DNA from 3 places in the Arthrobacter sp. UCD-GKA genome. Region 2 is predicted to be linked to each of the others. Evidence: riboswitches for the same ligand, from Rfam matches in the RefSeq annotation. Region 2 holds a riboswitch; each other region holds the start of a gene.

What was found. A riboswitch is a leader RNA that binds a small molecule or an ion and turns the genes downstream of it on or off. The one in region 2 is predicted to bind S-adenosylmethionine.
Region 1: it holds a riboswitch for S-adenosylmethionine, as region 2 does, so the genes downstream of both, BLJ79_RS17585 (hypothetical protein) here and BLJ79_RS23080 (hypothetical protein) in region 2, are expected to answer to the same signal.
Region 3: it holds a riboswitch for S-adenosylmethionine, as region 2 does, so the genes downstream of both, BLJ79_RS10385 (acyl-CoA dehydrogenase family protein) here and BLJ79_RS23080 (hypothetical protein) in region 2, are expected to answer to the same signal.

Annotation. Positions count from the first base shown of each region.
Region 1 is NZ_MOLR01000010.1:204,352-210,663, forward strand. Features, by position in the region: gene BLJ79_RS17560 (heme/hemin ABC transporter substrate-binding protein) at 264-1,112, shown strand; gene BLJ79_RS17565 (FecCD family ABC transporter permease) at 1,109-2,203, shown strand; gene BLJ79_RS17570 (heme ABC transporter ATP-binding protein) at 2,200-2,985, shown strand; gene BLJ79_RS17575 (siderophore-interacting protein) at 2,975-3,823, opposite strand; gene BLJ79_RS17580 (histidine phosphatase family protein) at 3,957-4,568, opposite strand; SAM riboswitch class IV at 4,615-4,736, shown strand; gene BLJ79_RS17585 (hypothetical protein) at 4,751-5,185, shown strand; gene BLJ79_RS17590 (acyl-CoA thioesterase) at 5,182-5,613, opposite strand; gene BLJ79_RS17595 (App1 family protein phosphatidate phosphatase) at 5,643-6,312, opposite strand, start outside.
Region 2 is NZ_MOLR01000013.1:57,469-63,780, forward strand. Features, by position in the region: gene BLJ79_RS18875 (helix-turn-helix domain-containing protein) at 1-549, opposite strand, end outside; gene BLJ79_RS23980 (VanZ family protein) at 1-35, shown strand, start outside; gene BLJ79_RS18880 (sodium:solute symporter family protein) at 712-2,238, shown strand; gene BLJ79_RS18885 (DinB family protein) at 2,352-2,930, shown strand; SAM riboswitch class IV at 2,943-3,055, shown strand; gene BLJ79_RS23080 (hypothetical protein) at 3,076-3,348, shown strand; gene BLJ79_RS18890 (VIT1/CCC1 transporter family protein) at 3,590-4,693, shown strand; gene BLJ79_RS18895 (DUF222 domain-containing protein) at 5,322-6,312, shown strand, end outside.
Region 3 is NZ_MOLR01000005.1:156,674-162,985, forward strand. Features, by position in the region: gene acs (acetate--CoA ligase) at 1-985, opposite strand, end outside; gene BLJ79_RS10370 (ABC transporter permease) at 1,094-1,915, opposite strand; gene BLJ79_RS10375 (aliphatic sulfonate ABC transporter substrate-binding protein) at 1,915-2,943, opposite strand; gene BLJ79_RS10380 (ABC transporter ATP-binding protein) at 3,041-3,853, opposite strand; SAM riboswitch class I at 3,858-3,947, opposite strand; SAM riboswitch class I at 4,371-4,467, shown strand; gene BLJ79_RS10385 (acyl-CoA dehydrogenase family protein) at 4,474-5,811, shown strand; gene BLJ79_RS10390 (LLM class flavin-dependent oxidoreductase) at 5,892-6,312, shown strand, end outside.

The DNA.
Region 1 (6,312 bases), on a different contig from region 2:
ACATCCCCAAAGGTTTTCAAGTGAATCGTCGAACCGTTCTGGCCTTCTTGTGCGTCGGGTCCCTGTCATTGGCCGGCTGCACAGCGGGTGCCGAGACCCCAGTCATGCCTGCGCCGGAACCCGTCGCGGCCTCCCCCACAAGCCCGGCCTCGTCATCGACCCCGCCCCTCGACGCCTCAACGCTACGCGGACCGGCCACGGCACCGTTGATTCCGGACATCGTGCCCCTCCAGGAGTCCTTTCCCCAAACGTTGCCAACGACCGTGACCGACCACGAAAACAAGGCCGTCACCATTCCCTCGGCCGAGCGCATCCTCGCCCTGGACATCTACGGCACGCTGGCCGACACCGTGGTTGGCTTGGGTCTGGGCGACAAGCTCGCCGGGCGAACGGCATCGAACGCCGGGGCCTCGCTCAAGCACCTTCCCCTGGTCACGGCCGGTGCCCATGAACTGAATGCCGAGGCGATCCTGGGCATGCGCCCGGATGTGGTGCTGGCCGACTCCACCATCGGACCCCCGGAAGTCCTGGCGCAAATCGCCGCGGCAGGGATACCCGTCGTGTCCTTCACGCCCGACCGCACCGTTGCCGGGATTGCGCCGATGGTCACCGACGTGGCCTTGGCCCTGGGCGTACCGGAGGCCGGCGCCGCGCTAAACAAACGGATTGCCGGTGAGCTGGCCAGCACCCGCACGGCCATCGCCGCCCTGTCCTCGGGCACCCGGTCCCCGTTGCGCACCGCCGTGCTCTATGTCCGTGGCACCGCCGGGGTCTTCTTCATCATGGGTCCGGGCACCGGTGCCGAGGACCTCATGCATGAGCTGGGGCTGCAAGACGTAGCCGCCGGTGCCGGGTTGAAGGGGTCCCGCCCGGCCAATGCGGAGTCCCTGGCGGCACTGGACCCACAGGTGTACCTGATGATGAGCGACGGGCTGGAGTCCACCGGAGGCCTCGACGGACTGCTCAAACGACCCGGTGTCGCCAACACCGAGGCCGGGCAGCACCGGCGGATCATCGACGCGCCGGACGGTCAGCTGCTCTCGTACGGGCCCAACACCCCGTCCGCACTGCTGGCGCTGGCACAGACCATCTACACCAAGGGCAGCAAGTGAGCCAGCAAACCCTGGCCGACGCCCCGCCCGCAATGGCAGCCCCGTCCGCCGTCCGTGCTTCTCCGCGCCGCGGGCGCGCCTGGGCCACCGGGGTCGCGCTGTCGGCGGCATTGCTGGCGGTATTGGTGCTGTCGGCCGGCTCCGGACAGTTTCCGGCCTCGCCGGCCGCGGTGCTCGCCGGGTTCTGGCACGGGGTCTCCGGCACCGGCACCCCGGAGTCGGCACTGCTGGATGCCACCTTGTGGACCGTGCGCTTCCCGCGCCTGGTCCTGGGCCTGCTGGTCGGCGGCGCCCTGGGCCTCGGAGGTGCACTGATGCAGGGTGTCTTCGCCAACCCCCTGGCCGAACCCGGGGTCATCGGGATCGGGTCGGGCGCCGCGGTGGGCGCCTGCACGGTGATCGTGCTGGGCCTGGGCACCGCGTCCCCGTTCATCCTTCCGGCGGCGGCCTTCGCCTCGGGGCTGGCCGTGACGTTGCTGGTGTACTGGCTGGCCCGCGGGTCCGGAGCCTCGGCGGTGCTCACCCTGGTGCTCACCGGCATCGCCGTGAACGCCGTCGCCGGGGCCGTGATCTCGTTCCTGGTCTTCGTTGCCGACACCTCCAGCCGCGAACAAGTCATCTTTTGGCAGATGGGGTCGCTCAACGGCGCCACCTGGTCGGCGGTGGCCAGCACCGCCTGCATCGTGGTGCCGGCAGCCCTCGGGGTCCTGCTGCTGGCAACGCGGCTGGACCTGTTGGCGCTGGGCGATTCGGCGGCCTCCCACAGCGGCGTCAATGTGCCACGCCTCCGGGTCCTGTCGATCGTCGCGGTGGCGCTGCTCACCAGTGCGGCCGTCGCCCACGCGGGAATGATCGGGTTCGTGGGGCTGATCGTTCCCCACGCCCTGCGCTTGTTCACCGGGCCCTCGCACCGCTCGCTGCTGCCGCTCTCGGCGCTCGGCGGTTCGTTGTTGCTGGCCGTCGCCGACCTGGTCTCCCGCACCGCGATCCCCTACGCGGACCTGCCCATCGGCATCTTCACCGCGCTCGTCGGCGGCCCGGTGTTCTTCATCCTCTTGCGAACCACGCTCAAGCAACAAGGTGTCCTGTGAATCCCCTGCTTCAGGCCGAGAACATTTCCTACTCGATCAAGGGGAAACTGGTCATCCACCCGCTGGATGTGCGGCTGCATGCCGGGGAACTCTGCGTGGTCATCGGGCCCAACGGGGCCGGGAAGTCCACGTTGCTCTCGCTGCTGGCCGGATCGTTGCGCCCCGATGCCGGAAGCATCGAACTGGCCGGAAAGCCGTTGCGTTCCTGGGGTGCGGCGCAGGCCGGTCGGCTGCGTTCGGTCATGGGCCAGGACTCGCACGTGGCCTTCGGATTCAGCGTCGCCGAGGTCGTCCGATTCGGGCGCACCCCCTGGCGCAACACGCCACAGGGCGCGGAGGACGAGCACGCCATCGATGCCGCTCTGGCACGCACGGAACTGGACGGGTTGGCCGGACGCACCGTCACCACCCTCTCCGGCGGCGAGCGCCAGCGCACGGCGTTCGCCCGGGTGCTGGCCCAGCGGGCCGGGGTGGTGATGCTCGATGAACCGGTGGCGGCCATGGACATCAAGCACGCCGAGTCCACCCTGCAGATCGCCCGCGAGCTGGCCCGCGAGGGCCATGCCGTGGTGGCGGTGCTGCACGACCTTGATGCGGCAGCGGCCTACGCAGACCGGCTCATCATGCTGGATGCCGGCCGCATCGTGGCCCAGGGCGAAGTTGCGGATGTGGCCCGCGGCGCGCTGCTCTCCCAGGTGTACGGCACCCGGATCGACACAAGGATCGATCCGGTCGACGGGCGGGTCCGCGTGGCCCCGGCCCGAAACTTCGCTAGGCGCTAAGCGCCTCGGGGAAGATCTGCCCGACGGGAGTCTTCTTCTCGGCCTGGAACTCATCCTCGGCTCGGCCATAGGCCCAGTAGGCCGACAACGACATGGCCCGGCGGTCCACGCCGCGCTCGCCATTGAGGTAGGCCCGCAGCGACTTCATGGTCTCCCGCTCGCCGTGGGCAAAGACCTGGACACTGCCTTCGTGCCATTGCGCGTTGCGTACGGTTTCCTCGAGCTTGGTGTTTTCCGGGGTGAAGTACCCGCCCCGGTGCAGCCAGTGCACGGTAACTCCGGTCGGCACATCCAGCTGGACCTCGTCCTCGGGACCGGATACCTCGAGGTAGATGTCACCAACCATCTCCTGGGTCATGTCCTCGACGGCGGCGGAAATCGCCGGAAGCGCCGTCTCGTCGCCGATGAGCAGGTGCCGGTCGAATTCCGGGTTCGGCGTGTAGAGCCCGCCGGGGCTGTTGAAGCAGATCTGGTCGCCGATCTTGGCGTTCTGCGCCCATGGGCCGGCCAATCCCTGGTCGCCGTGAATGACGAAGTCGATCTGCACGGTTTGGGCTTCGAGGTCCACGTGGCGCAGCGTGTAGGTGCGCCGTACCGGGAAGTCCTCCGGGGCCAACTGTTCACGCAAGGCATCCAGGTCGTACGGGGGCACCAGTCCGAGCTCGGGCTTGGCGAAGAGGATCTTCACGTAGCGGTCCGACACCGCCTTGTCCTGGAAATCCACGAATCCCGGACCACCGAAGGTCAGTCTCATCATGTGCCGGGACAGTTGCTCGCTGGCCAAAACCTCGAGGACAACCTGGGGCCGAACCGGACGTGCCGAACGCTGGATGCTCACCAATTACCGCCTTTGTGGATTAGGGAAGATAAGCCTAGCCTAATCGACCAAGCCCCTGCTTAGCCAATGCCCGCGTCATGTGCCCGAGACCCGGCACGCTGCACAAGCGGTCCCGGTCCCCAAAAAAATGCCGTTAGTCCAGGTGCCGGCCCTGCCAGCTGCGCAGCCTCCAACTCGATCCCGTCGCATTCTCCAGGGTCACTACACCGGTGTTGGCCAACGGCACGGGGGCCAGCAGCTTGGAGTCGAAGTTTGCGCTCCGGGACGCAAGCCAGGTCACCAGCATGGCCGCGTGGCTGACCACCACCAGCTTTCCGGTCCCAGCGTTCTTGGCCCCTTCGATGACCGCGTCGAAGCGATCCAGGGCGGTGCGGGCGTCCTCGCCGCCGGGGACCCGGGCCGAAAGGTCGCCCGAGAGCCAGCGGAAGAACACGTCACGGTAGGCCAATTGGGCGTCGCGGTCGGTGCGCATTTCCAGTTCGCCGGCGGAGATCTCGGTGAGCCCGGCATGCTCGGCCACTTCCAGGCCGCGGGCTTGCGCCAACGGACCGGCCGTCATCCTGGCGCGCAGCAACGTCGAGGAATACACCGCGTTGACGCCCTGCCCTTCGGCACCCAACCGCTCCACCAGCGCCTGCGCCTGCGCAATCCCGGTCTCATCCAGGGGCGCCCCGGGGGCTGCGGTGTCCAGGGCCTGCGCCACGTTCGAGGCGGTCTGCCCGTGGCGGATCAAGATCAGTCTCATACCTTCACCCTAAATCTTCAGCCCGGTTTTGGTACGATGAAACCAGCTTCACGAGATGCGCGCCAGATATGGGCTCCGACCCGGCGACACACCAACCCCATGCTTCACGGGTGGTTCGGATGACGAAGCGGTCCTTGGCGGCAACCGCCCCGGGGACAAGAGCACACGAAAGGCGCCATCCCTTGCGCAACCAGCCATGCCCGTCCGGATCCTGTACGTCCTTCCACCCCGGCCACCGCACCAATCCGCGGGCGGTCAAGTCCCTGATGGCCCGACCCACCCTGTGGGTTCCGGCCGACGTGGAGGTCATGGTTTCCCCCGTCCAGGGGCTCACGCTGCATGTCTTTGCCGGCGGGGCGCACCACCAGGTCTTCACCCACGACCTTCCGGTGATCGCGCATCTCCTGCGCATTGCCCCCGCCCGTCCCGAGGGTGTCTCGCTGGGCCGGGTGAATTTCCACAACAAGGCGCTCGCGCTTCCGGCCGACCCACGGCGCAGCGCGGGGCTGGGTTACTTCTCCTTCAGCACCGAGCCGCTTGAACCGTGCAGCTTCGAGCGCGACGAGGCCCTGGCCCGCGACTTCGACGCGTTGACGGCCGAGCTGCAGCGTTCCTAGCGGAAGATCGGCTCGGCCCCGAAGCGGGCCATTGCTTCCTTGTTTTCCGCGGAAAGCCGCAGCAGCCGTTGGGTCTCGACGGAAAAGAACGCCAGGGTCGTGGCGGCGCGTACGCACACCCCGCCGTCGACCGGATCGTGGAATTCGTAGCAGATGTCGAAGCTTGCGGCCTTGATGGCACTGATCCACAGATCCACGTGCGCCGGTACGTTGCGGTAATCCAGCGGCTTGACGTAGCGCACCCGGTGCTCGACCACCAGGATCTGGGTGTTTTCCGGGACCGCGGAGAACAGGTCGACCATCGGCTCGATCCCGGGCTTGCCGGTGCCGCCGGGCACGCCGAACCCGGCGATGCGTGCCTCTTCCATCATGCGGACCAGGTTCACGTTGTTGATGTGGCCGTACGCGTCCATGTCTCCCCAGCGCATGGGGACCTCGACGCGGAGCTTGGGTTCGTTCACTTCCCCGGCCCCGGCTCGGCGTCGGGGCTGATGAGGCCCAACGCCTGAAGTTTTTCAGCGATGCGCGCCCCGTCGGGTTCGTACACCCACGGCACCCCCGGGGTGGAATTCAGGATCCCCTGGCTGCGCCCGCCTGCGAGCACGGCCTCCGAGGGGGTCAGCTGGCGGATCACGATCGCCGCGACGTGGTCGGGGTAGCGCCTGGCGAATTCGGCGTAGAGGTAGGGGTCGTGTTGGCCGTCGTCCCCGATCAGCAGCCACTTCAGGCCCGGGAACTCGTTGGCCAGGCGGCGCAGCTGGTCGGCCTTGTGCTGCATGCCCGACCGGAACCAGCCCCTGTCGGTGGGTCCCCAGTCGGTCAGCAGCAGCGGGCCCTGCGGGTAGAGGTTGCGCGAGAGGAAGCGGGTGAGCGTCTGGGCGACGTTCCAGGCGCCGGTGGACAGGTAGAAGGTGGGTGCGCCGGGCTTGTCGCGCATCAGCTTTTCCATCATCACCGGCATCCCCGGGGTGGCCAGCCGGGCGTGCTCGGACAGGACGAAGGAATTCCAGGCGGCCAGCAGCGGGCGTGGCAGCGCGGTGACCACGATGGTGTCGTCCACGTCGGAGAGCAACCCGAACTCGGCGGCCGCGTCGACCATCATGACCGGGGCGGCCACGGCCACGGAA
Region 2 (6,312 bases):
CCAGGTCACCACGGCTTCCTCGCCCGTGGGGTTGAGCCAGCTGTGCGGTTCCCGGCCCGGGAAGGTCACGGTGTCCCCCGCATTGAGGTCAAAGCGCTCGTTGGCGAAGATCAGCACGAAGCGCCCGGACAGCACGTGGAGCACCTCGACCTCGCAATCCACCGCGTATAGCTCCTTCTCGCCCTCGCCGCGCGGGGCGATGACCGCCCGAATGACCTGCAGGCGCCGCTCGGAGCGGGCCGTCACCAATTGCTCGACGATGCCTTCGCCGCCCAGGGAGATCCGCGGGGCCTCGGCGAGGCGCACCACGTGGGTGTCCGGCGCCGTGAAAAGCTCGCCGACCTCCATCGAGAGCACCTGGCACAGGGTCACCAGCGAGGCGACCGAGGGGCTGGTCAGGTCGCGTTCCACCCGGGAAAGGAAGCCCTTGGTCAGGCCCGTGGAATCGGCGACCTGGTCGATGGTCAGTCGTTGGGCGTGCCGCGCCGCACGGATCCGCGAACCGATGGCCAATGCGGCACTGCTGGGCTCGACGGGCAGGGCTTTCATGGGCAAGGTTCTCCAGGGGTGCTCAAAGAAATATTTGGTGTGTCCAGCTTAGGGCAATTGACGTGTAAGGCATCTCACATTAGCCTATGAGAAAACAAATGTTTACTAACAGGCATCATCTGCTGGCTGTTGGCCCCGCTCTCGAAGCAAAGGCACCCCCTCATGGAATTCATCAATGGCACCATCGTCGCCGTCTATCTGGCGGCCATGCTCATCTTCGGCTGGTGGGGCAAATCACGCACCAAGAACAGCAGCGACTACCTCGTCGCCGGCCGCCGGCTCGGCCCGTTCCTCTACACCGGGACCATGGCCGCGGTCGTCCTGGGCGGGGCATCCACCGTGGGCGGCGTCGGACTGGGCTACAAGTTCGGCATCTCCGGCATGTGGCTGGTCGTGGCGATCGGCGCCGGAGTCATCCTGCTCTCGCTGCTCTTCGCCCCGACCCTGCAGCGCCTGAAGATCTTCACGGTCTCGCAGATGCTCACCCTGCGCTACGGCAGCAAGTCGGCAACCAACACCTCGGGCATCGTCATGCTCGCCTACACGCTGATGCTCTGTGCCACCTCCACCAGCGCCTACGCAACGATCTTCGTGGTCCTCTTCGGCTGGGAACGCTGGATGGCCATCGCCATCGGCGGGGTCATCGTGGTCATCTACTCCACCATCGGCGGCATGTGGTCGATCACCCTGGCCGACCAGGTCCAGTTCGTCATCAAGACCGTGGGCATCTTCTTCCTGATGCTGCCCTTCGCGCTGAACGCCGCCGGCGGCATGTCCGGGATCCGCGAACGCGTCGGGGCCGAGTTCTTCAGCTTCACCGGCATCGGCGTGCAGACCATCATCACCTACTTCGTGGTCTACACCCTGGGCCTGCTCATCGGCCAGGACATCTGGCAGCGCGTCTTCACCGCCAAGACCCCGAAGGTGGCCCGCTGGGGCGGCACCACCGCCGGCATCTACTGCGTGCTCTACGGGGCCGCCGGCGCCATCATCGGCATGGCCGCCAAGGTCGCCCTGCCGGACATCATCGGTGCCGACACCAACAAGGACGTCGTCTACGCGGAGGTCGCCACGCAGCTGCTGCCCGTCGCGATCGGCGGACTGGTGCTGGCGGCGGCCGTTGCCGCGATGATGTCCACCGCCTCGGGCGCCTTGATCGCCGCTGCCACCGTGGCCCGCACCGATGTCACCCCGTTCGTGGCCAGCTGGTTCGGCAGGAACGTGCAGGTGAACACCAACGAAAACCCCGAGCACGACGTGCGCGCCAACCGCATCTGGGTGCTGCTGCTGGGCATTGTCTCGATCGTGCTGGCCATCATGGTCTCCGACGTGGTCGCGGCGCTGACCATCGCCTACGACATCCTGGTCGGCGGCCTGCTGGTGGCCATCATCGGCGGGTTGGTTTGGAAGCGCGGCAACGGATTGGGCGCCGCCGCCTCCATGGCAGCCGGAACCATCGTCACCCTGGGCACCATGATCACCCTGGAAATCCAGGCGGAGAACCGCTTCGACGGCATCTACGCCAACGAGCCGATCTACTACGGCCTTCTGGCCTCGGCGCTGACCTTCGTCGTGGTCTCGCTGCTCACCCGGCCCACCGCCGCGGCAGTGATCACCGGGTGGAACGCCCGGGTCGCCGGCCAGGGCGACGCCGAGGGCGCAGACCTCGAGCAGGTCGCCGGACACTAGGGCATATCCGCACCACCGCTGCCCCCCCTTGGCGCGCACCGCGTCGATGGGGGCCATCGCCCTTTTGGCCTGCCGCCATTCCCAACCGGACCCGGCGCTTCTAGGCTGGGGCCATGGACGATTTCAAGGACCACCTGGCGACCTACCTGACCAATTCCCGCGAGGCCATGCTCTGGAAGGCCCGGGGACTCAGCGACGGGGAAGCGACCCGGCCGATGGTGCCCACCGGCACCAACATCTTGGGCCTTGTCCAGCACCTGGCCTTCGTCGAGTACGGCTACTTCGTCCAATGCCTCGGCTTCACGATCGAGGACGAGTACTACGCGGCGCTGGCGGCCGATCCGGATGACAGCGCGGACATGTGGGTGTCGGCCGAGGTCCCCTGCGCCGAGGTCCTGGCCTTCTACCGGCGGGCCATCGAGGCGGCAAACCGCAACATCGCCGCGCTGTCCCTGGATGCCCCGGCAACCGTTCCGTGGTGGACCGGGGAACGGCGCCACACCACGCTCGGGCGGCTGATGCTGCACATGAACGTGGAAACCGCGCGCCATGCGGGGCACGCCGACATCCTGCGCGAGCTCATCGACGGGTCCACCGGGATGCGCCAGGACAACGACAGCATGCCGCCCTATGACGGCACTGCGTGGAACGATCTGCACAAAAAGATCCTGCGGGCCTCCGAATCGCGGTAATGTGGAACCCAGCTTCACGAGACGCGTCGGCAAGCTCCGACTCTAGGCGCGCACCAACCCCAGGTTCATGGGTGGTTCGGATGAAGAAGCGGCCGCGGTCCACTTGGCCCCGGCAAGAGCTAGTGAAAGGCCGTCCCGTACCGCCATGGCACCTTCCATCCCCGTCCTGCCCCTGCTTGATGTGCACCGCGCGGTGCTTCAGTTGCGGCTGCGCGGTTCCTGGCGCAGCTTCCACGTCGCGGACCCCGCCGCCCTGGCTGCGGCCCTGACCAACGCCGTGGCACCGCCGAGGTGGGAAGAGGCCTCCTCAACGCTCACGGTGCGGGTGCCGGAAGCGGGAAACAGCGCTGGTGGGGCCAGAATTTTTAGCCTCAGCGAATTCTCTCGGACCCTTCCGAACGCTACACTCGTGGGTTGAAGGGGAGTAGTTCCCAGCCCCGCCGGCAACGGCGGGACAGCGGTGCGTCGACATACTGGTTACAACGTTGTAACCCGGCAATCCACCCAGGGCCAGAGGCGGCAACGCCGGGTCCGGGCGAACGAGACCTTCGGTCCACACACTGGTGGCCCGAGGTCCAACGCACCCCAGAAACAATCCCGCTGGGCCTCCCCATCGCATGGCCTCCCGAGGCCGTGAACGCCCACACGAGGATGAGAGCATGACGCCGCAAGCGCCGACCCCCACCCCAGCCCAAATCAGACGATGGCGCAAGTACCTGGCCGACGAAGTCGCCGAGGGCGCGGTCTACCGCGAACTGGCCAACAAGCGCCACGGCGAGGAACGCGCGGTCCTGCTGGGACTGGCCGAGGCCGAAACCCGCCACGAGGAACACTGGCGGGCACTGCTGGGCGAGCATGCCGGCAAGGCCATGAGCCCCTCGATCCGCCGCACCATGCTCCGCTTCCTGGCCCGGCACTTCGGCTCCGTCTTCGTCCTGGCCCTGGCCCAGCGCGCCGAGGGCAACTCCCCCTACGCCGGGGACACCGACGCCAGCCGCCAGATGGCCGCCGACGAGCTGGTCCACGAAGAGGTCGTGCGCGGCCTGGCCACCCGGGGCCGCAACCAGCTCTCGGGCAACTTCCGCGCCGCGGTCTTCGGCGCCAACGACGGCCTGGTCTCCAACCTCGCCCTGGTCATGGGCATCGGTGCCACCGGGGTTGCCACCTCGATGGTGCTCTTCTCCGGCATTGCCGGCCTGTTGGCCGGCGCCTTGTCGATGGCCGCCGGCGAGTACGTCTCGGTGCGATCCCAGCGCGAACTGCTCTCCGCATCCAAGCCCACACAGGTGACCCTGGCCGCCGCCCCGGACCTGGATCTGGACGCCAACGAACTGGTGCTGGTCTACAAGGCCCGCGGCATGAGCGACGAGGATGCGGCCCACCGCGCCGCCGAACGCATGGGCATCTACTCCTGCGACTGCAACCCCTCGCTGTCGCTGCAGCCGGAGCTGGCCGACATCGCCGAGGCCCAAGAACACGAGGAAATCGGTTCGGCCATGGGCGCGGCCTCCTCGTCCTTCTGCTTCTTCGCCTCCGGTGCGGTGATCCCGATCCTGCCGTTCATCTTCGGCATGGGCGGCACCCCTGCCATTCTGCTCTCCGCCGTGCTGGTGGGCATCGCCCTGTTGCTCACCGGCGGGGTGGTCGGTCTGCTCTCCGGCGCCTCCCCGACCAAGCGCGGACTGCGCCAGCTGGCCATCGGCCTGGGCGCCGCGGGCATCACCTATGCCCTCGGCTTGCTCTTCGGCGGGTCCGTGGCCTAGCGGTCCACTTGAAAAGCGACGGCAGGGTGCCGCCATCTCCCGGAATCAGGGATTTGGCGGCACCCTGTTTCTTTGCAGCCCGCAGGTTGGAGTGATCCGCGTAGGCTAGCAGGCCATGACTAGAACTAGAACATATTTCCGACTTACGATTCCAGTGGGATGGGATCGGGCGTAAAATTGGGCTATGGCTGGTGAAGTCCCGGCTTGTCCTCGTGGACATCCGGATGGTCGGATTGCGCGTGACGGCATCCAACTGGATGGCGGGCGGCCCCGGAAGGGCATGCGGTGCATCCTCCCGGGAGGCTCCTGTCGCGGCCTCCTCGGTGTTGTCAGCAGGACCTGCACAAACGTTGAGACCCGTGTTGAATGCGAGAACCACCTGGCCCCTCACTGGGGGTCGGTTATGCCGGCACAGTTTGAGTATTTGATTCGGGAGATGAAGCGCAGTTGCCGTGAAGACCGGAGCAACGCGAACAGCCACTGGTACCCGGCAGCCCAACTCAGGTTGCACACCGATTCTGACGAAAAATCCGTCGATCTCATCCCACAGGAATCGTGAGTAGGACGCATTTTCTAAATTTCTTGAACAGCTGTTTCAATTGTAGGTCTCTAGTTCTACAATGGAGGTATGGCAACGACGTCATCGAGCGGCTTCCCTTCCGCCGGCACCACCACCGGTGGCGCCAGCAGGAATCTGGGCTACGAAGCGCTGCTGGACGACGGGGCGGACATGGACGCACTGGTTGCCGAACACCTGGCCCGCACCGGCACCGCCGGGATCCTGTCCCTGGCCGCCGCGGTGAACGAGGCCCCGGTGCTGACCGGTACCCATGAGGCGGTGGCTGCGGTTGGCGCCCTGGAAACCTTGAAATGCGCCGCCACGGCGAAGCAGGCCGACCACAGTGTCGCCTACCAGGACGCCCTCATCGCCGACCGGCAGCGCGCCGGGGTCAGGGAGAAGAACCCCGCGTGGGGCTCCGGCGGGGACGTTGCCCTGGCGATGCGCTTGTCCCCGTGGAGCGGAACCAAACGCACCAACGATTACCGGATCCTCGCCGAAGACCTTCACCGCTGCCATCAGGGACTGCGCCAAGGCATCTTGACTTGGGACCAGGCACACGTGGTCATCAGCGGCACCCGGAACCTCAAGATCGAAACCCGGAGAATGATCGACGAGCTGCTGTGGGAGGACACCCACACCTGCTTCGAGGCCGGGACTGCGACGCTGCGTGAGCTGGTCAACTACTGGGCCCTCGTCCTGGAACCCGACACCGCCGAACAGGATGAAGACGACGCCGCCGAGAAGCGGTACGTCAGCGGCTACCAGATGAACGAAAACTCCGTGCGGATCGTCGGCGAGTTCCCGCTGGACCAGGGCATTCCCATCTTGCAGGTCATCCACCGGGAGACCGAGCGTCCCCGGGAGGCCGGAGACGACCGCACCAATGCCCAGGTCGCGGCTGACGCGGTCTTCGAGGCGGTGACCGGCACCAAGGCCACCGGCTCACGACCGGTGGAGCTACTGGTGATGATGGATCCAGAGAGCCTCGCCGGTGACAGCAACGAACCGGCGCTGATCCCGGGCCACGGTTACATCAGCGCCGCCAAGGCCCGATCGC
Region 3 (6,312 bases), on a different contig from region 2:
TGGGCACGCCCTCGTAGATGACCTGGGTGACGCCGTTGGACAGCGGCCCGTAGATCTCGTAGGTGTGCGCGGTGACCCAGGCCAGGTCCGCGGTGCACCAGTGGACATCGTTTTCCCGCTGCGCGGGGTCCGGATGGGAGAAGAGGAACTCGTGGCTCCAGGAGGCCTGCGTCAGGTAGCCCCCGGTGGTGTGGACCAGGCCCTTGGGCTGGCCGGTGGTGCCGGAGGTGTACATGATGAACAACGGGGTCTCGGCGTCGAAGGCCTCGGGGGAGTGCTCCGTGCTCGCCGTGTCGACGGTCTCGTGCCACCACACGTCCCGGCCTTCGGCCCAGGCGATCTCGTTCCCGGTGCGCCGGAGCACCAGCACGTGTTCGATGCTGTTCTCCCCGGAAACCGCGGCATCGGCGTTGTCCTTGACCGGCACGGCCTCGCCGCGGCGGAACTGCCCATCGGTGGTGACCAGCAGCTTCGCGCCGGTGTCCTCGACGCGGAATCTCAGCGCCTCGGCGGAAAAGCCGCCGAAGACCAGCGAGTGCACCGCGCCGACGCGTGCGCAGGCCAGGGTGATCACCACGGTTTCCACGAGAACGGGCAGGTAGATGACCACGCGGTCGCCCTTGCCCACGCCCAGGGAAAGCAGCGCGTTCGCGGCCCGGGACACCCGGTCCTGCAGGTCCTGGTAGGTGACGGTGGTCCTGTCGCCGGGCTCGCCCTCGAAGTGCAGGGCGACCTTGTCGCCGCGCCCGGCTTCCACGTGGCGGTCCACGCAGTTGTAGGCGGCGTTGAGCTTGCCGCCCTCAAACCAGCGAAGCTCGGGCCCGCGCCGGGCCTCGGCATCGACACCGGTGCTCGAGTGGATGGTGTGCCAGTCCTCGGACCAGCTCAGGCGCCGTGCCGCGGCATCCCAGAACGCGAGGCGTTCGTCTTCGGTCCAGGTTGCTTCGTCGGTCGTGCCGGCAGCGGGGTACAGGGTTTCAGTCATTGTTTTTCTCCATTGCTCCTGGCAGTGGCACCGGTCTCGTGGGAGGTGGTTGCTGCGGCGTCATCAAGCCAGAACTCTCGGCCGCTCGAAATGGGTGGTTGGTTGGCTTTAGGCCCAGCGCCTGACGGCCCAGCGTTCGGCCAAGCCCACCAGTGCATCGGTGGCCTTGCCGATCACAGCCAGCAGGATGATCGCCAGGATCAGTCTGTCGATCCGGCCGTTGTTCTGTGAATCGGTGAGCAGGAAGCCAAGTCCCATGGACGATGCGATAAGTTCCGCGGCCACCAGGAAAAGCCATGCTTGTGCCAGGGCGAGCCGGAGGCCGGAAAATATTGCAGGAACCACGGCCGGAAGCTGGATGGTGGTCAGCAACTTGATCCCCTTGAGGCCGAAGGCACGTCCGGCTTCGATCAGGTTCTTGTCCACATGGCGCAGCGCCAGGTAAACGGTGGTGAACACCGGGAAGAAGGCTCCGATGGCAATCAGCGTGATTTTCGAATCCTCACCGATCTTCATCCACAGGATCAGCAGGGGAACCCAGGCCAACGACGGCACCGCGCGGAAGGCCCCGATGGTCGGGCCAAGCAAGGCGTCGGCGAGCCGCGAGAGCCCCACCAAAGCGCCAAAGCCAAGCCCAAGCACCGCACCGATGGCGAAGCCCACCAAGACGCGTTGGGTGGAGATGCCGATGTGTGTGCCAAGTTCCCCGCGCCCAATCAGGTCCACCGCGGCCGAATACACTGAAGCGGGGGACGGGAGCTGCGCGGAGGTGACCCAGCCGAGGGAGGTGGCGCTTTGCCACAGGGCAAGGACAAGAAGGGGCACCACTGCGCCGAGCCCGAACCGCCCCAGGGCCGAGCCCGGGATCCGGGGCTTGGAGGTGTCGGCCGGCGTCGCTTCCCTGGTGTCGAGGGACAAATCTGTCGACATTACGAACCCTTGACCTTTGAGGCGTCGGCCTTCTTGGCGAAGGAATCATCGATGAGCGAACCCAAGGCCTTGTCGACCGCGGCCTGGTTGGCGACATCGCCGGTCTCGACAAAAATCGGTCCAACGACAGCCAAGACGTCTACCAGCTTTTGGCCGGGCACCGCGGAGACATCAAGGTTGGAGCGCTCGAGGATCACCTTTTCGGCAACCGGTGTTTCCAGCCCCGCCACGTCGGCGAGGATCGTCGCGGTCTCCTCCTGGTTCTCGGCCGCCCATGCGCGGGCCTTTTCGTAGGAGTCCACCACGACCTGGGCGATTTCCGGCGAATCCTTAAGGAAGGATTCGGTCGCGTTCAAGGCACCGTAGGTGTTGAAATCCAGGTTGCGGTAGATCAAGGTGGCGCCGTTCTCCTCCGCGCCGGCCATGATCGGGTCCAATCCGCTCCAAGCATCCACGGAACCGTTCTCCAAGGCGGCGCGGCCATCGGCGTGCTGGAGGTTCTCCACGGTCACATCGTCCGGGCCAAGGCCTGCCTGTTCCAGGGCCTGCAGCAAGAAGAAGTAAGGATCGGTGCCCTTGGTGGCGGCGACCGACTTGCCCTTGAGCTCGCTTACTTCCTTGATGGGTGAGTCCTTGGCAACGACCAAGGCGGCCCATTCGGGCTGCGAATAGATGTCGATGGTCTTGATCGGGGAACCGTTGGACCGGGCCAGCAGAGCGGCGGAGCCCGCGGTGGATCCCACGTCGATTGCCCCCGCGCGAAGCGCTTCGTTGGCCTTGTTCGAGCCGGCCGACTGCACCCAGTTGACGGTGACGCCCTGGTCCTTCAGCGCGGCTTCCAACCATCCCTTGTCCTTGAGTACTAGGGACAACGGGTTGTAGGTGGCGAAGTCGATGTTGAGGGTCGTGGCTTCCTTGGCGCTGGCTGCGCCGGAGCCTTCGCCGGCGCAACCGGTCAGCAACGCGGTTGCAGCCGCCAGGGCGGTGGTGGCAATGAGGGTGCGGCGTGAGAAGAAGTTTCGGTTCATGGGTGAATTCCTTGAGTGGGTGAACGCACGCCAAGAAGGACGGTCGTTCAAGAGATGCGAGTGATGTGAAGCGAAGTGGCGGTGCCTGGGTGCCGGATCAGTGGCGGTGTGCGTCAACGCCGAGCGATGCAAGAAGCGAGCTGCGCATTCGGCCAAGTGCTTCGTCGTTGCGGATTCGCGGACGTGCCCCCGGGACCGTGAGGAGCTGGGTGACGGTTGCGGCCGTTGCACCGTCCGGGCGCCCCAGCACCACGATGCGGTCGGCCAGCTGGAGTGCCTCGTCAACATCGTGGGTGACCAGCAAGACAGTGGTCGGGTAAGCGCCGTGGATGTCCAGAAGGAGATCCTGCATCTTCAAGCGGGTCAATGCATCCAGGGCACCGAACGGTTCATCCAGGAGGAGGACGCCGGGGCGTCGGGCCAGGGCACGGGCGAGCGAGGCGCGCTGGGCCATGCCGCCGGAGATTTCCCTCGGGCGCAAATCGCTGTGCGCTTCGAGCTCAACAAGTTCGAGGAGTTCGGCCACGCGAGCGGATCCGCTTGCCCGGTCGGTTCCCTGGGGAAGGCCCAGGGAAATGTTCCGTGCCACGGATTGCCATGGCAGCAGGCGCGGCTCCTGGAAGGCCACCGCACAGCGGGTGTCCAGTCCGTTGACGGCGGTGCCGTCGATCAGTACCCGCCCCGCAGATGGCTGGTCTAGCCCGGACACGGATCGGAGCAAGGTGGACTTGCCGCAGCCGCTGGGGCCGAGGATTGCCACAACCTCTCCGGGGGTGACCTCGAGGTCGACGTCGCGCAGCACCTCGCGACCGTCGAAGCTGCGGCCAACGCCCTGGAATGTCACTCGAAGCGCGGTGCTGGAAACGCTTGTCGGTGCGACAAACGTGGGGTGGTCAAGCGTGGAAGTCATGATCTCTCCATCGGACCTGGCGGTAGCACCGGTCTCAAAGAGGTGGTTGCTGCGGCGTCATAGAGCCAGATCTCTCGGCCGCTCGGGATGGGTGTATGACCTCCATCAAAGTCGATGTGGCGTCACGGGAGCAAGCCCGACGTAATGTGACGGAATGTTCGACGAGGAGGAATTTAACGGCCGCACGTCGAATGATCTACGGAAAATTACGGCTATTTCACTCATTCAACTTGTGGGACTTGGGGGATTCAGGCAACTGGTACGGTACTCGGGATCATCGGCGTAGACCCCGGGAACTCGCGCACTTGCGGGCCAGTGGGCATGCGGGGCATTCGGTGCCGGCGCCTCCAGCAATGTTTCCGCCGCCGTCGAACGAATGGCTGGCGGAATGGCGGTGCGCCGGTGCTCCTCCCGTCCCTCGACGGCCCGGGAATCGCGTTTTGCCGTGTGACGCACCCGTCAAGTGTGACGATCCGGGTTGTCACCGCCCAGCGTCGACGTGTAGAAATATGACCAACAACCATCCAGAGCGGCCGAGAGATCTGGCTCGATGACGCCGCAGCAACCCCTCCCCTTAATTGGGCGGTAGGTGCTCACGCCAGAACCGATGGAGAGAATTCATGGCTGTCGAGTCTTTCAACGATGCACACAATGTCGAAGCGGATCCGGACATTTTCGGGGCCGTCAATCTTGACGCGTTCACCGGTAACACCCCTGCCAGGCACCTGCTCAAGCTCACCCCCGGAGTCCCCAAGGACGGGCGCTACGATGAACTGGCGGCGATCTTCCGCCCGGTATTCGCCAAGATCGCTGCCGGGGCCAGCGAGCGCGACGCGAACAGGACCCTTCCCTTCGAGCCTGTCGGCTGGCTCAACCGCGAGCGCTTCGGTGCCCTGCGCATCCCGGTGGCCGAGGGCGGCTTCGGGGCCAGCCTGCTGGACTTGTTCCGCCTGCTGATCGAACTGGGCGAGGCCGATTCGCAGGTCGCGCACCTGTGGCGTTCGCACATCGGCTTCGTGGAATCCGTGCTGCAACTCGAAGACGTCACCCAGCGGCACCGCTGGGTCGAGCGCATTGCCGCCGGGCAGATCGTCGGCAACGCCTACACCGAGCGCGGCGGGAACCGGTTGGGCACGCTGAACACGACCATTGCCAAGAATGGCGAGCGCTGGATCCTCAACGGCGAAAAATACTATTGCACCGGCACCATCTACGCCGACTGGGTCGCCGTCGCTGCGGCTCATCCGACCCGGGCCGGACGGCAGATCGCCGTCGTCTCCACCCAGCACTCCGGGGTCAAGATCTTTGACGATTGGAACGGCTTCGGCCAGCAGCTCACCGGAACCGGGTCGACCACGTTCGAGAACGTCCCGGTGGACTCGGTCCTTCCCGAGGAGCAGCAGATCAACGATCCTGAATCCGCGATCTTCCAGTTGGTGCTCCTGGCGGTCCAGGCCGGGATCACGCGCGCGGCACTCAACGACGTGCGTTCCGCGGTCCAGGCCCGCACCCGATCCTTCAGCACCGGAACAGGCGTTCCGGTGCGCGAGGAACCGCAGGTGCTGCAGCTGGTCGGGGAGATTTCCGGTACGGCGTTCGCCGTGGACTCCATCGTCCTGGCCGCGGTCGCGGAGATCGAGGTGGCCCTGGCCGACGCGTCGCTGAGCGCGGCCGAGCGGTTCGCGGTCTGCGAGCTCTCGGCGGACCGTGCCCAGGCCATCGTGCAGCCGCTGGCGCTCTCCGCGGCGACCAAGCTCTTTGACGGTCTGGGAGCCTCGGCAACCGCCACGAGCTGCAACCTCGATCGGCACTGGCGCAATGCCCGGACCGTGGCCACCCACAACCCGGCGATCTACAAGTCGCGCATCATCGGCGACTACGAGGTCAACGGCACGGCGCCCCAGCAGCTGAACGCCATTGGCGACGTGGGTGCCGCCCAGGCAACCGGCGTCCCCTAAGGCGCCAGCACCCCCAATCCAACGACTTGGTCCGTGCACTACCGGATCCGCCACCACCCAACACCTCGCGAAGGACAAACATGAGCACGACGCCCGCCCCCCGCCAGATCCGCTTCAACGCCTTCGACATGAACTGCGTCGGACACCAGTCCCCGGGATTGTGGAAGCACCCCAAGGACCAGTCCGCCAGCTACAAGGACCTGTCCTACTGGACCGACCTGGCCAAGACCCTGGAAAAGGGCAAGTTCGACGGCATCTTCATCGCCGATGTGCTGGGCACCTACGACGTCTTCGGCGGCTCGAACGAGGTGCCGCTGCGCACCGGCGCCCAGGTCCCGGTCAACGACCCGCTCATGCTTGTCTCCGCGATGGCCGCCGTGACCGAGAACCTCGGCTTCGGCGTCACCGCCAGCACCTCCTACGAACACCCGTATCCTTTCTCCCGCCGCCTGGCGACCCTGGACCACCTGACCAAGGGCCGCATCGGTTGGAACGTGGTGA